Regions from separate parts of the Paenibacillus sp. USHLN196 genome, predicted to be linked through region 1. Evidence: riboswitches for the same ligand, from Rfam matches in the RefSeq annotation. Region 1 holds a riboswitch; the other holds the start of a gene.
The links. A riboswitch is a leader RNA that binds a small molecule or an ion and turns the genes downstream of it on or off. The one in region 1 is predicted to bind S-adenosylmethionine.

Region 2: another riboswitch for S-adenosylmethionine. It lies ahead of WFI24_RS23905 (methionine ABC transporter ATP-binding protein); the one in region 1 lies ahead of metA (homoserine O-acetyltransferase MetA).

The regions. Positions count from the first base shown of each region.
Region 1 is NZ_JBBCYH010000004.1:228,357-236,424, reverse strand. Features, by position in the region: gene WFI24_RS10980 (zinc-binding alcohol dehydrogenase family protein) at 1-128, opposite strand, end outside; gene WFI24_RS10975 (aldo/keto reductase) at 125-1,105, opposite strand; gene mqnC (cyclic dehypoxanthinyl futalosine synthase) at 1,340-2,476, opposite strand; gene WFI24_RS10965 (trans-sulfuration enzyme family protein) at 2,715-3,887, opposite strand; gene WFI24_RS10960 (PLP-dependent transferase) at 3,884-5,071, opposite strand; gene metA (homoserine O-acetyltransferase MetA) at 5,096-6,013, opposite strand; SAM riboswitch class I at 6,250-6,373, opposite strand; gene corA (magnesium/cobalt transporter CorA) at 6,825-7,760, shown strand; gene WFI24_RS10945 (HRDC domain-containing protein) at 7,832-8,068, opposite strand, start outside.
Region 2 is NZ_JBBCYH010000011.1:72,467-80,534, forward strand. Features, by position in the region: gene WFI24_RS23885 (DUF2515 family protein) at 1-506, opposite strand, end outside; gene WFI24_RS23890 (thioredoxin family protein) at 649-993, shown strand; gene WFI24_RS23895 (COX15/CtaA family protein) at 1,293-2,231, shown strand; gene WFI24_RS23900 (Cthe_2314 family HEPN domain-containing protein) at 2,437-3,153, shown strand; SAM riboswitch class I at 3,286-3,420, shown strand; gene WFI24_RS23905 (methionine ABC transporter ATP-binding protein) at 3,547-4,581, shown strand; gene WFI24_RS23910 (methionine ABC transporter permease) at 4,583-5,242, shown strand; gene WFI24_RS23915 (MetQ/NlpA family ABC transporter substrate-binding protein) at 5,318-6,157, shown strand; gene WFI24_RS23920 (DUF2167 domain-containing protein) at 6,275-7,273, opposite strand; gene WFI24_RS23925 (SDR family oxidoreductase) at 7,448-8,068, shown strand, end outside.

The DNA.
Region 1 (8,068 bases):
GCATGAAGATCCGTTCCACAGATACCAATCCGCCGAATGGCAACCAACGCCTCTCCTTCTGCTCGTTCCGGTTGAGGCAAGTCCTGGAGCTTCAATTGATCTATTTCTTCACATACAATGGCTCTCATCGTTGTTCCCCCTTGGATGCTTCTGATGCCGTGTTGCTTGTTGGCTTCGTATTATATTCAGGACGTCCGCTTGACCACGTCTCGTTATGCAATGGAGCCAGAATACGTAGCACTTCTTCCAGCAGACTCTGATCTAACGGTTCTTCTATCCAGGCTGCATTATTGATAATATTGCGCTGGTTGGCACTGCTGACCAGTGTTGTTGGAATTCGTTCATTTGCGGTCGAGAATTGCACGGCCAGCTTGGCAATATCACTGCCTTGTTCTGCACAGAAGCGAGCAGCCTCCAGACAAAGTTGTTTCACCCGTTCATCTGCCGGATGCCAGGCAGGAGCGCCACGAGTACTTAACAAGCCCATAGAGAGAGGCGAAGCATTCACAAGGCCAATTTCTTTCTTTTCCAATAGCGGCAGCAACGATAACAATGAGTTATCATTCAATGCGTAATGACAGTACGAGATAATGGCGTCCGCATCGATCTGTGGCAGAACCTTCTCGAACAATGGCAAGGGCAATCCGCATATCCCCGCATGACGAATAACTCCCTGCTCTTTCAGACGCAGTAACGTCGGAAAGGCTTCTTCTACAATGATCTCTGCTGGTACAAACTCAATATCATGCAGGAATAAAATATCAATATAGTTCGTATGCAGTCGATCCAGACTCTCTTGCACACTATTCAAAATCCGCTGACGTGAAAAATCAAATTCATTTTCTCCATACCGTCCAGCTTTGGTGGATAAAATATACGAACTGCGCGGCAAACTGCGAATGGCCTCACCCAACACCGTCTCTGCCTTCGTCAGTCCATAGTACGGCGAAACGTCTATGTAATTCATCCCCCCATCAACGGCAGCATGTACGGTACGAATACCTTCATCCCGATCTATATCACGAAACACGGAACCGAGTGAGGATGCTCCAAAGCTCAATACAGGCACGTCCAGTTCTGTCTTTCCCAGAATTCTTCTCTTCATCGGTTGGTTTGCCCCTTTCCCGCATGTCTGACTTCACAAGTTCCTTCTCATTGTAACAGTTCAATTTCAATATAAAATATCGGCAATTGCGTAACATGTACTGTTTAATGACCTCGATCCGCGGAAAAAAACAAAAAGCCCGCCTTCTCTCCAAACGGAGTAGTCAGCGGGCTTGCTTCATAAATACTCATCAAATGATCAGGATTTATTGAAATAGTATTCAAAAAATTTGGATTAGTTCTGCATTACGAAATCTTCATGCACGGAATTCTCTTCGTCGAACATGCGCACGATGTCATATCGGGTGTTACGTTGTGCCGGAATATAACCGGACTCCCGAATCAAACGGAGAATGGATTCAATGTTAACTTTGTACGTTGCACCTGCAGCAGATACAACGTTCTCTTCGATCATGGTGCTACCGAAGTCATTACAGCCAAATTCAAGCGACTTCTTACCGATCTCGGGACCCATCGTTACCCAAGAGGATTGAATGTTCTTGATATTATCCAGCACCAGTCGGCTGATGGCTACAGTCTTCAAGTACTCTTCTGGCGTCTGACGCTCCAGCTTGAGATTTGTATTATCCGGTTGGAACGTCCACGGAATGAACGCCAAGAAACCTTCGGAATCATACTTGTTCGCAATACATTCATCTTGTGCTTCACGTACACGGAGTAAGTGCAGTGCACGCTCTTCCATCGATTCACCAAGTCCGATAACCATCGTTGCGGTGGTGTTCATACCGATGCGGTGTGCCGTTTGCATAACGTCCATCCAATCCCGCCATGAACCTTTCAAACGGCTGATCTTCCGACGTGTGCGGTCATCCAGAATTTCAGCACCGCCGCCAGGTAAGGAATCCAGTCCAGCTTCATGAATAGCACGAACAACCTCTTCCAATGTAAGCCCATCGGATACTTCAACCATTTTCATAATCTCGGCAGGTGAGAAAGAGTGCATCGTGATGTTCGGGAAACGTTCCTTGATGGCTTTCAACAGGTCTGTGTAATAGCTGAAAGGCAAATTCGGATTCGTTCCGCCTTGCATCAGAATCTCGGTACCATTCACATCTTCTGTTTCCTGAATTTTCTGGAAAATGACCTCGTCTGGAAGTACGTATCCTTCCTCAGAACCAGGTCTGCGGTAGAAAGCACAAAAACGGCAGTACACATCACACACGTTCGTGTAGTTGACGTTACGCCCAATTACGAATGTTCTGTATGGTTCAGGGTGCATGCGTTTCATAATGACATTAGCAGCTGCCCCGATTTTGTCCACTTCATTCGATTCAAATAGCTCAATCGTGTCTTCCAAGTCTAAACGTTCGCCCCGAAGGGCTTTATCTAAGATACGGTCTACCGTACTCATCGTAAAAAAGCCTCCCTCATGAAGAGAAATTATATAACGATCCGTCCCAACTTGTTCAAGAGAAGCAAGTTCTGGTGGCAACATCGTATTTCTGTACTCCACATATCGTAACACAGGTTACATGTGAAAAAAAGCACCTTATGAACAGGTGCTTTAAAAATAAGTAAAAATGTTTACATATAAAATCCAATTAATTTGATATTAAACAAGTGCATAGACGTATTCCGGTACCACTTTTCTAGGATTCCTGAAGTGCTTGTTCCAAGTCGGCAATCAGATCATCGATATCTTCCAGACCTACCGAGAAACGAAGCAATCCATCTGTAATGCCACGGTCATGGCGAACCTCAGCCGGCATTGCCGCATGCGACATCATCGCTGGGTAAGACAAAATACTCTCCACAGCTCCCAAGCTTACAGCCACAATGGGTAACTTCACCCGGTTAAGCACTGCTTTTGCCCGATCCCCTGAACCGACGTCAAACGAAACGACAGCTCCATAACCTGTTGACTGGCGTTCATGTGCCTCGCGGCCGGGATGATCCTGCAGCCCAGGATAAAAGACAGCGGCAATATCACTACGCTCATTCAGCCATGCGGCCAGTTTGGCTGTGCTTTGTTCACTGTGAGCCATGCGAGCCCCCAAGGTTTTCATCCCGCGCATCAAAAGCCAGGATTCTTGTGCCCCGAGTACCGTTCCGAGTCCATTTTGCAACTGTTTCAGCTGTACGCCAAGTGATTCCGTGCGAGCAACGGCTAACCCCGCCAACACATCACTGTGACCCCCGAGAAACTTGGTAGCACTATGTACGACGATATCCACGCCAAGCTCAATTGGACGCTGATAGTACGGTGTCATAAAGGTGTTATCCAGAATCGTAATCAGGTCATGTTCCTTCGACCAGTCCGTTACGGCAGCAATATCCGTAATTCGCAGGGTCGGGTTAGACGGCGTTTCCATATAAACTGCTTTGGTGTTCGGCTTGAGCGCCGCTTTTACTTCATCTATATTGGTCATATCTACAAAGGTCGTCTCGATCTGCATGCGGCTCAAGATGGAAGTAAGCAAACGATACGTACCTCCATATACGTCTTCCGTTACAATCATGTGATCTCCTGCGGAGAACATCATGAACACGCTAGAGATCGCAGCCATCCCGGATGAATAGGCGAATCCTCGTGCTCCACCCTCCAGCAATGTGATGTAATCTTCCAATGCCTGACGTGTCGGATTACCCGAACGACTGTAATCATGTTGAGGCGGATTGAAGATATCAAAATGATGGAATGTGGATGCTTGATAGATCGGTACACTGGAGGCCCCAGTCGTTTTGTCAATCTCATCACCGAAATGGAGCAATTTCGTATCAAATTTCAACTCGGAATTCGGCTTGTTGTTGGACTCACTCATGAGTGCACGCCTCCTTCAACTTCCTGTTGTGCAGCTGTCAGCGCATTGCCAAGATCTGCAATCAGATCATCTGCATGTTCAATGCCTACGGAGAACCGGAGCAGGCGGTCATCCACACCTATGGCTTCACGAATTTCAAGCGGTATATCCGCATGAGTTTGTACTGCCGGGTAAGTCATGAGTGATTCCACTCCGCCGAGACTTTCGGCAAAAGCAATGAGTTTGATATGACGTAGCAACGGTTCAACATAACGTGCATCCTTCACTTTGAAAGAGAAGATACCTGTATTACCGGTGGATTGTTTATTCTGTATTTCATACCCCGGATGATCGGATAGGCCTGGATGGTACACTTCAACCACCGCTGGATGCTCAAGCAAGTATTTGGCAATGGTAAGTGCATTGTGCTGATGACGCTCCATGCGAAGAGCTAGCGTTTTCATGCCTTTCATCAACTGATAAGAGTCACTTGGAGACAATACGGCTCCAATCGAATTATGCAGGAAAGCCATTTCCGCGGATAATGCCTCACCCTTGGTTATGATTAATCCGGCCAGTACATCATTGTGTCCGCCCAGATATTTGGTTGCACTATGAATAATGATATCGGCACCCAGTTCAATCGGACGTTGGAAAAATGGAGTGAGCAACGTGTTGTCAACAATCGTCAACAGGTTGTAAGTTTTCGCCCAGGAAGCGACGGCTTCTACATCGGTAATCATCATCAGCGGATTCGTCGGCGTCTCGATGAATACAGCTTTGGTATTCGGCTGACGAACATTCTCCAATGCTGCAAGATCATTCGTGTCCACATAACTTGCGGTTACACCGAAACGGGACAAGATGCGTTCAAGCAGACGATAGGTTCCGCCATACAGATCCAGCGACACAATTAGATGATCTCCCTGACCAAACATGGCAAAGATGGTTTGCAGAGCTGCCATGCCTGAGCTACAGGCAAACCCTGCATCACCGGATTCCAGCGCTGCGGCTGCTTCTTCCAACACTTTGCGGGTTGGATTGGTTGTACGAATATAATCAAATCCCGTGCTTTGTCCAAGCTTCGGGTGGCGAAACGCAGTGGATTGATAGATCGGAAAGTTAATGGCGCCTGTTACCGGTTCATTGATGGACCCAATTTGTGCTAAGCGGCTTTCGATTTTCAACTTGTTGTTGTCTTCCATTGCTGCATCCTCCTGTAATCTCGATTAGATTTGCGGGCCAATATCGTAAGGTGTTTCTTGATACACATAGTAATTGAGCCAGTTAGAGAATAATAAGTTGGCATGAGCGCGCCAAGTAGCCGGTGGCACACGAGAAGGGTCGTCATTGGGATAATAATGTCTAGGCAATGCGATATCCAAACCTTTGGCTGCATCCCGGTCATACTCCCACTTTAATGAGAACGGGTCATACTCGGCATGTCCTGTGGCAAAAATCTGTTTGCCGTCTTTGGTAGCAACCAGGAAGATCCCCGCTTCCTCGGATTCAGCCAAAATCTCTAAATTCTCATTCTTTTCAATATCTTCGCGTCTCACTTCCGTATGACGGGAATGTGGAACGTTGAACACTTCATCGAATCCACGCAGCAACGGAACATGGGGTTTATTGATGGTATGTGGGAAAACCCCAAAACACTTTTCATCTAGTGCAACCTTGGGTACGTCAAAATGATGGTATAAACCTGCCTGGGAGGCCCAACATATGTGCAGGGTTGATGTCACATTTGTTTTGGTCCATTCGAAGATCTCCTGGATTTCATTCCAATAGTTCACGTCTTCGAAATCCATCTGCTCCACAGGAGCACCCGTGATAATCATTCCATCGAAACGGCGGTGCTCAATCTCATCAAAGGTTTTATAGAACAGATCCAAATACTCCTGAGACGTATTCTTCGACGTATGGGATTTGGGATGTACAAGAACGACATCCACCTGAATAGGCGTGTTTCCCACCAGACGAAGCAATTGTGTTTCGGTCGTTTCCTTTGTGGGCATCAGGTTTAATATAGCGATACGGAGTGGACGAATATCCTGCTGGTATGCAGAAGTTTCATCCATGACGAAGATATTCTCTCCTTCAAGTACTTCTTTTGCTGGCAGAGTATCAGGTATTTTGATTGGCATGGTAAATCTAACTCCTCCTTGTGCATAGATAGATGCAGCAACCCCTGGCTTGATGTCTTCACATCAATACAGTTATAGACTGCCTTGAGCTTGTAAAAACATTGAATTGCTCTTTCATCCAACGTTACAAACAACCTCAAGTTCCTTAGCGAAAATCACTGCTGAGAAGTCGGGGCATATAACAAAGACCTTCCTCGGATTTCGAGAAAGGTCATATGTAAAAAAGATATGCGCCTCTCTCATCTCTCAGTTACAACAGTGCCACTTGACACTTAGTCGCTGCAAGAATTAGCACCGTGCGGTATACCGCCGGTTGCCGGGTTTCATCGGGCCAGTCCCTCCACCTACTCTTGATAAGATTTCGCTGTATTAGATTGTAATTAAATATGGTTCACCGTCTACTTTATTACATTAATGCCCTCACGTCAAGATGCAGTTCGATGTCTGCTTCCCAGATCGGAACCGTTCATCATCCGTTGTCATACACTGCCTCAGGGCGCGAAATAGACACATTTTTGCGCTTGAAAGCACCTTGTACCAGCGGTATACTAAACAAGGTGTTATAAACCCTTATGTGAGAGGTGACATATTAAATGGATGGCGACCCGAGGCCTGACTGGCAGCCGAATTCCGACAAACTGCATAGAGAATTGACATCAGAATGCCGGCAGCGGGACGTGACTTCCGTTTGAGTATATAGTGAACGCAGCCCTGATCTCCAGGCTCCGCTGCCGACCGGCTGATTTGTTCTTTTTGCGCCCATAATGATAATATCCGCCAAGTTGGCGGGTGCAGAAGGAGTAGATTAACGATGAAAATCCGGTTGGTAAACAACGGTGTATTTATTCCGGTGGACGACATTCAGCAGGCGCTGACTCCACCAGCGGAAGGATTTTACTGGATTGATGCAGACGTAGACGATTTGGCGGTACTTCAGCCGCTGTTCTTGATGCATGATCTGGCTGTGGAAGACTGTCTTAGTGACGAAGAACAACGTCCGAAGATTGAAATCTATGAGAATCATTATTTTATTGTGATTAATAGCATCCGTTTCGATGATGAAGAGATATTTCTACGTGCGGTCAACCTGTTTCTCGGCAGACATTTCATTATTAGTGTTACAAAACAGAAGGTCAGCGAATTACGCACATTAAAACCCATCCTGTGGGAACAGGAAATCAGTACACCCGATCGTCTCCTGTATCTGCTGGTTGACTTGATTGTTGACAATTATTTCACCGTAGGTGACCGAATTGAAGCTCGGATCGAGAAGCTTGAGGAAGATATTCTGATGCACACCAAAAAGTCTCATCTGAATGAAATCATCGGGCTGCGCAGTGAGATTCTGTGGCTGAAAAAAGTGCTTGGACCTCAGAAAGAGGTCATTAACACCCTTAACAAAAAAGATCTGCGTCTCATTGATGATCAACTGCAAAAATATTTCAGTGACATCTATGAGAATGCCGTAAAAATATCTGAAACCTTTGAAACCTACCGCGACCTGATGGGTAACTTGCGAGAAGCCTATCAATCCAGTATTGCGAACCGGGCGAATGAGATCATGCGCGTGTTTACCGCGATTACTACGGTTTTCATGCCGCTGACGGTCATTACCGGTATATACGGTATGAACTTTACGAATATGCCAGAACTTAACTGGAAATACAGCTATTTTGTTGTGATTGGCCTGATGGTAACACTGGGCCTGAGCATGTTCTTTATTTTCCGTAAAAAAGACTGGGTATGAACTTCTATGAAATAACGAAGACGAAGCGCTCCTTCTGGAGGAACGCCTCGTCTTTTTTTCATTTCCGATCATTAACCAACATGCCGCTCTGTCTCTGCGTGCCGACGAAAGCGGATTCGAATCATGCGCAGTCTTTCATAGACCTGCTCCAGACTTCCTCCGTCGGGCTTCTCTCCTCCATACACTTTATGTAATACCGGCTTCAGGAACGTATCTCCCAGCTCCTCATACGCACTCCACACGGCCTCTTGTTCGTTCTCTGGCATAACTGCCAGCTCCACATCCAGAAGACAATCGGTGTCATAACC
Region 2 (8,068 bases), on a different contig from region 1:
TCTAACAGTCGATACATATGCTCACGATCGTTTGGATCCTGTAGATTATACATCAAGTCACTCTGTAGATCGGTCATGTGATATCCGCCGTTGCGGGAGACCATATGAGCTAATAGAGCCCAATGCAATTCGGGACATTGCTCATAACATTCCAGATAGGCAGCCGTGCGCGTGATGTTACTCCGATTATGCTCTTGGGTCAGTGTCTTAATCTCTTCCAGAATGATGCAATCTTCTTCGCATACGAGTGCACTTTGGACCTGATCAGTGCGTGCAAAAGACTTGCCGCTGGCAGGTAACAAACGCTCCACCTCAGACTGTAAGGCGGCTGCGGTATCTGTATCCCACTCGATCTCACGCAATGGGTGACGAAGCTGTGCTGAAGCTTGCCATGCCGCCTGTTTGCCACGCCAGATTTCCAGGGCAGCACCCGGAATGGAACGAACAATCTGCAGGAGGGACCCGTGATGCTGTTCGCTGGTAGAATCGGTTCTGGTGGAAGTCATGATGTGACATCCTTTCATGATGTTCTGAGTTTATTTTCACAGACCATGTGGTTTATTCTAAGTATGTGCTGATTATTTGACTTCCACTCGCCAATTTGCTTCACTTAGGGTAAGACAAGGTACAGAAAGGGAGATGAACCGAATGGAACAGATTACTTCCAAACCGGCTTTTGATGTAGCCATCCAATCCCCACGTTTGACGATTGCCGTATTCAAGGCAGACTGGTGTGGTGACTGCAAATACATCGATCCGTTTATGCCTGAAGTTGAAGAGAAATATGCACGTGAACTGACTTTGGTTGAGGTCGACGTGGATCAGGTTGGAACCGTTAGTGAAGAGCAGAATATTCTTGGCATTCCGAGCTTTGTGGCGTACACGGATGGCCGGGAACTGGTTCGGTACGTGAACAAGCTGCGCAAGTCGAGAGAAGAGATTGAGCAGTTCCTGGATCGCGCAGTTGAGGTGTACAACACGATCCACAAATGATTATAAAAGTATGACAGGTTCATGTTGTAAAAGGGTAGACTAAAAAGAACGCCATTTCTCTTGAAATAGGGAAATGGCGTTTGTGTGTTCGACACGTTCTACATATGAAACGTTTCTGTATATATCTTTCGATGACCTACGGGTCATTATTTCACCAGACGTTAACATTTTGTCACAAAGCACGACGTCAATGAACATTTTATCCGGTATAATGAATTTAGTTGTGAAATAAGTGTCAAAGTACCGAAACAAGCGGAGAATATCTTCGCCATCTTAAACCAACAGCAGGTGAGAAAAAATTGAAGCACTTAACTTTGTTTAAATGGTTAACCGTATTAACCTGTCTTGTCATGTTTCTGGCCACTTTTGGTGGAGGCATCGTAACCAAAACGGAATCGGGCCTTGGCTGCGGAACGGAATGGCCTTTATGTAACGGAAAACTCGTTCCCGCACATACTGTGGCTTCACTTATTGAATATTCCCACCGCGCTGTAAGCGCACTGGCTGGATTGTTGTCCATTGCCTCGTTTGTTGCTTTTCTGCAGTTCGGCAAGTCACGCCGTGACCTGCAATTGTTTTCTTTCTTAACCCTGGTATTTGTTATAGTCCAGGGAATCATGGGGGCTTTTGCCGTCGTTTTCTCCCAATCTTCAGCAGTTATGGCACTTCATTTCGGCTTTGCGCTGATTGCCTTTGCCAGTTCGCTAATGATGGCATTGGGCATAAGGCAGGAGGCAAAAGATGGTGGATTGGAGCGTCTGAATAAATACCCTCGGGTCAGTAAAAAATTCAGAAATCTGGTCTGGTTCTCGACGATCTACACGTATCTCGTGGTATACACAGGCGCATTTGTGAGTCACACGGATTCTGCTGGTGGTTGTTCCGGATTCCCGCTCTGTAACGGGCAGATTATTCCTGAGCTTTCAGGCGGGGTAGCCGTTGCTTTTGCTCACCGTGCGGCAGCTGCGTCTCTTGTAATTGTAATCGCAATTCTGGGTCACTTCGCGTATCGTAATCATCCGGATAACAAGGAAATGCGTACCCTTGGCGTTGTATCTGTTTTTCTGATTTTGATGCAAGTGGTCATCGGTATTTTCATGATGGTGACGATGAGCCGTCCGGAAGTATACATGTTCGTAGCTCTTGCACATATGCTGGATATCGCCATACTGTTCGGGATCTTAACGTATATGAGTTTCCTGGTGTACAAGCTGCACCGCCCGGTTAATCGTTTCTAGATCCATTTCTTGGTCTTTGGGCTCAATATTGAAAGTCCACCTTCCAGTGATGTACATCATTGGACAGGTGGACTTTGTTTGATGTCAGGGGGATCAGGGCAACCTATGGCAAGCAGCGTTTATACGTTTACTCCGGAATGAATTAGCATTATGTATTAAAGTGATGAATCTTTATGGATCAGCAGAGTGGAAGAGGAGGTTATATATGCTGCGAACGTTGCTCGGAGAAAAGCCGCGTATAAATGAAGGCAAATTGAAGGAAGCGATGGACTCAATGGCGCATACGCTTGAGCTATTTCAGCGACAGATGCACGTGGATCATGATCCTACTCACGACTATCGTAAACTGTATGTGTGGACACAGGGACTTATCTCTTCCCTGGATGAACTGGAGCAAAGCTGCTTCGCCGCTGCTCATTTTCGGCAAAAGGTCGTTGCAGGTTCTACGGATGATATGACACCGACTGAAAAAGCCGAGTATGCTCGGTATGTGTATTTCTACAAAGATGGCTTCATTCGCTGCTTTGCCATTCTGGATAAAGTCGGCACCGTATTGAATGAGATATTCCAGCTGAATACCTCAAATACAAAAGCGCATTTTTCTTATTTTACCGTGTTAAGGCAGTTCGACTATGCGAGGGAGCATCATGATCTTGCGTTGCAATTAATACAGATCAAGGACTCTTATCGTGAACCGATGAGCAAGCTGCGCAAACGACGTAATATGGAGATTCACTACATGAACTCCGAAATGCATGATGACCTGTGGCAGTTACATCAGACCCTGCAAGGTAAAGTGAAATTGGAGGATCTGAATCAGCATGTGCAGGAAATGCGTCAGGGCGTGGATATGGTCTGTGAAACGTTAACAGCTTCTTATAGTTATATCAATAAAATATGGCAAAGAAATAATTCCCTTTGACAAATCGGAATACTTGGAATATACTGAGTTTCAATTAGAATGTTACAGTGACAAAGATACTGATATTTCAAAAGTTACGTTCACATTATAAGCATAAACTACATGAACTTATAGAATCCTACAACAACATATTTCTTATCGAGAGCGGCGGAGGGACAGGCCCGATGAAGCCCGGCAACCGATTTGTAACGACATGTGTCATTCGTTATAGATGTTAGGTGCTAATTCCTACAAAATGGTGCAAGACACGATTTTGGCAGATGAGAAGGTATATTCTTTCACGTAAAGAGCCCTCTTTGTATCTGCAAAGGGCTCTTTTTTTGTATGTATAGGGGAGTTTTCCTTTAGATCGGGTAAAGATACATGTAGGTGGTTGGAAAGGGGCAAGTGCGATTGATTGAATTAAAAGGTTTAACGAAAACGTACGGCAAAGGGGCAAAATCTACAACGGCACTATCCGAGCTGAATTTGAGCATCCAAAAGGGTGAAATCTACGGAGTGATCGGCCATTCTGGAGCGGGTAAAAGTACACTGATCCGTTGCATTAATTTGTTGGAGCGCCCTACGGAGGGTGAAGTATGGGTAGACGGGATTAACCTGACTGAACTGAACAAAACCGAATTGCAGCAACAGAGACGCAAGATCGGTATGATTTTTCAACACTTTAATCTGTTATCCTCGGCAACGGTGTATGACAATGTAGCTTTTCCGTTAAAGCTTGTGAATACACCCAAGGAAGCCATTGATCGCAAAGTGAAGGAAATGCTCGCCCTGGTTGGTCTGGAGCACCATAGCAGCAAATATCCGGCTCAATTATCGGGTGGACAGAAACAGCGTGTAGGGATTGCAAGAGCACTCGCCAGTGATCCGAATGTACTCCTATGTGATGAGGCCACCTCGGCGCTTGATCCGCAGACGACGAATTCGATTCTGAAGTTATTGCTCGACATTAACGAAAAGTACAATCTCACGATTGTGCTGATTACACATGAGATGCACGTCATTCAGAATATTTGTGACAAGGTAGCTGTCATTCATCAAGGTGGCATAGTGGAACAGGGACCTGTAACCGAAGTATTCCTGAAGCCGCAGCATGCCATTACACGGGACTTTATGATGCGTGATCATGAAGTTGGACTTGCCCTTGAAGAGACTGCTTTGGCGAATGCAGGCTTGGAATTACAGGCAGGTGCTGCTTCCAAACTTGTGAAGATATCCTTTCTGGGTAACAAAACGTATGAAGCGATTTTATCCAGAACGGTACGTAAAACCGGTGTGGATTTTGCCATCCTGCAAGGTACGATCTCTACGATCAAACAGGTTCCTTATGGGCAGCTGACCGTTCGGTTCGAAGGCGATACCAATGCGATTGACCGGACAATATCAGAATTATCCGCAGAGGGACTTGATGTGGAGGTGCTACGTTAACATGGATTTTTCAACAGTACGTTGGGAAGAGATCGGTAAAGCTTCCATAGAGACACTGCAAATTCTGGGTGCATCAGGCTTATTCACTATAATTATTGGTTTGCCACTCGGGGTATTGCTATTCATGACAGCAAGATCCGCATCAACACAATCACGCGTGGTCTATTCTATTCTGTCGTTGATTGTGAACATTTTGCGATCAGTTCCGTTTATCATACTGATTGTCGCTCTTATTCCATTCACTCGTTCGCTGGTTGGTACAGCCACAGGAGTTCTCGGCGTTATACCGCCACTTGTCATTGCAGCCGCTCCTTATTTCGCCCGCTTGGTGGAAACAACACTGCGTGAAGTAGATCGTGGTGTCATTGAAGCAGCACAGGCGATGGGTGCATCGACCGGACAGATTGTAAGACGGGTGCTATTGCCTGAGGCACTACCTGGTCTTCTTGCTGGGATAACCATCACTATCGTTACGCTTGTATCGTATACGGCGATGGCGGGTATGGTTGGCGGTGGAGGTCTGGGAACGCTGGCAATCAACTATGGTTACTTCCGTTATCAAAATGAAATTATGATCATTTCCGTTGTATTTATGGTCATCTTAGTTCAGATTCTTCAGATGGCTGGAGATCGCTTGGTTACATTTTTCACCAGGAAATAACACATAGATAACATGATGGATATGCATTTTTGCGGATGCCACATGAAAAAAATGATTAGAGAAGGGGTTTTACACATGAAAAAATGGTCTTTTGCTCTACTTAGTCTTATGCTGATTGCGGTTCTTGCCGCGTGCGGAAACAACAAGGACGCCGACAGCGGCGCAGACAATGAAGGAGGAGCTCCGCGTACAGTAGAATTGAAAGTGGGAGCTTCACCTACACCGCACGCAGAGATTTTGGAAAGCATCAAGCCTGAACTGGAAGCACAAGGTATTCGTTTGCAAGTCGTTACATTCAATGACTATGTACAACCCAACCAGCAATTGGCTGACGAAAAATTGGATGCAAACTTCTTCCAGCACCAACCTTACCTGGACACAGAGAATAAAGAACGTGGTTTCAACCTCGTTGCTGTAACTCCTGTTCATGTTGAACCTTTTGGTGGATACTCCAAAAAGATTAAGTCTTTGGATGAATTGGCAGATGGCGCAAAAGTAGCAATTCCGAATGACCCATCCAATGGTGGACGTGCACTGTTGTTGCTTGCGAAGGAAGGCGTTATTACCCTGAAAGACAACACAAATATTACATCGACGATTCAGGATATCACAGCAAATCCAAAAAACTTGGATATCATCGAGCTGGATGCAGCCATGATGCCTCGTCAATTGGATGAAGCGGATCTGGTTTTCATCAACGCAAACTATGCATTGGAAGCCAATCTTAACCCTGAAAAAGATGCTTTGCTGATTGAAGATCTGCAAGGTAACCCATATGCTAACATCCTCGTTTCCCGTGAGGATAATAAAGATGCAGATGCAATTAAGAAACTGGCTGCTGCACTGCACTCCGAAGAAGTTAAAACATTTATCAAAGAACGTTACAAAGGTGCAGTTGAACCTGCAACTGAATAATATTACGGAATGTATGAAATGATATGAAGCTTGTGAGCAAAAGCCGTATGTCTCTCTAGAAGAGACATACGGCTTTTTTGTATTTCCTGGTCTGTGCTGACGTGGAAATCAACAGAGTTATCGTTTATCAAATTTATCAACATTAGGTGGATGTGCAGATTGGCGGTAGTAGGATAATTCATTTTGATCAGCATATTGCTGTTCATCCGCTTCTTGCAGGTACCTCCTCTCGGTGGGAGAGAGTTTTTCTTCATCTCCATTTGAGCTTTTGATTTTGTATCTGATCCACCCAATCAGACCAAGAACGACAACGAGGATCAAGGCCCACCCTTTTTGGAGCAAAAGAAGAGCACTGAATTTTTGGGAAGCCGTGTACCCAATCCCGCCCATCAGAAGGCTGTTAAGCCCTATGGTGGATGTTTTGTCAGTCGAAGCATTGTACTCCTCGTACGTATATCCGGCATTGATGCTAAGTTGATTAAGGACCGTTTCCTCGAATGCCTGACGGCTCTGTTGAAAGTTGGCCGTATCTGTAACCAGAATGGCTGTGATGTACCCTTCACGTGTCAGGAGTTTTACATTGTAATTGACCATGGCTTGCTGATTAGCATTTTTAAAACCAAGGGAGTAGACCAACTGATGCTTGGTCTTGTCGTATGCCGGTTCGATTTCCCACCCCGTTATGTACGTTCTATATTCAGGTTCGAGCTCTCTGTTGTCTTCTTCTGTGCCACGGATATAACTGCTTAACAGTTCTTCAGCACTCAGATTTTGATCGTCATCATGAATATGACCTGTCTTCACGTATTCGAACACAACATACCACGAGCCGAATTCGCTATTGCTGGTTAGGCTTCCAATCTCATTCCCATTAGGCTTTCCATCACTGTTAAGTATCGAGCGTTGGGTATTGGCCTTATCCAGATAGGAATGGCTATCAGGGACTTCCAGGGTGGCCTTACCGTCCAGAGAGACGGATGCTGGTCCAGTAATCCAATCATACTCATCAGGCGCTTGGTCAGTCTCACTTTCCGCGGAAACCTGTAAGGCATTAGAGAATGCTAATAAAATGACCACGACTAGTGTGAGAAATAATATCGATCTTCTGTTTTTCATGTTCATGTAGAGATCCTTTCAAGTTATATCATCGACAGTACCATAGGTGTTTGATTTCGATCAAGATATATTTGTCATTTCAGGTGGATACTTCCTAAGGGAGATGCGAGTTGTAGGGGGAGGATAAATCTTTTATACTGGATAAGTGACTGCTCTTTGAAGAGGGGGATGAACGTGAAGGGTAAGATTGCCCTCATAACGGGAAGTGCCAAAGGTCTTGGTAAAATGACGGCCCTCAGTCTGGCAGATCAGGGGTGTCATATTGCCCTTAACTATGTACACAGCAGAACAGAAGCTGAGGCTTTAAAGGCTCAGATTACAGCCAAGGGTGTGCGGTGCATTGCCATCCAGGCGGATATATCCAAGGTGGAAGATATTGCTTCATTGGTGGAACAAGTGGAAGGCAATCTGGGCACCATTGATATTCTGGTGAATAACGCGGGTCCATTTGTTCGTGAACGTCGATTATTTGCAGACTATTCGGAAGATGAGGTTCAGATGCTTGTACAGGGTAACCTGTTGGGACCCATGTTACTGGATCAACGTGTGTTGCCGGAGATGAGACGCAAGCAGTGGGGACGCATCATCCATTTTGGCTTCAGTCATGCTGGAGAAGCGAGATCCTGGCCTCATCGTGCAGTCTATGCGGCTGCCAAGGTAGGTCTGGTATCTTTTACGAAGACACTTGCGGTTGAAGAAGCCCCGTATGGAATTACGGTTAACATGGTATGTCCAGGTGACATTCGTGGGGCGAACAAAGAGAAAACGATTGATGAGATGGCAGGCATAACCGAC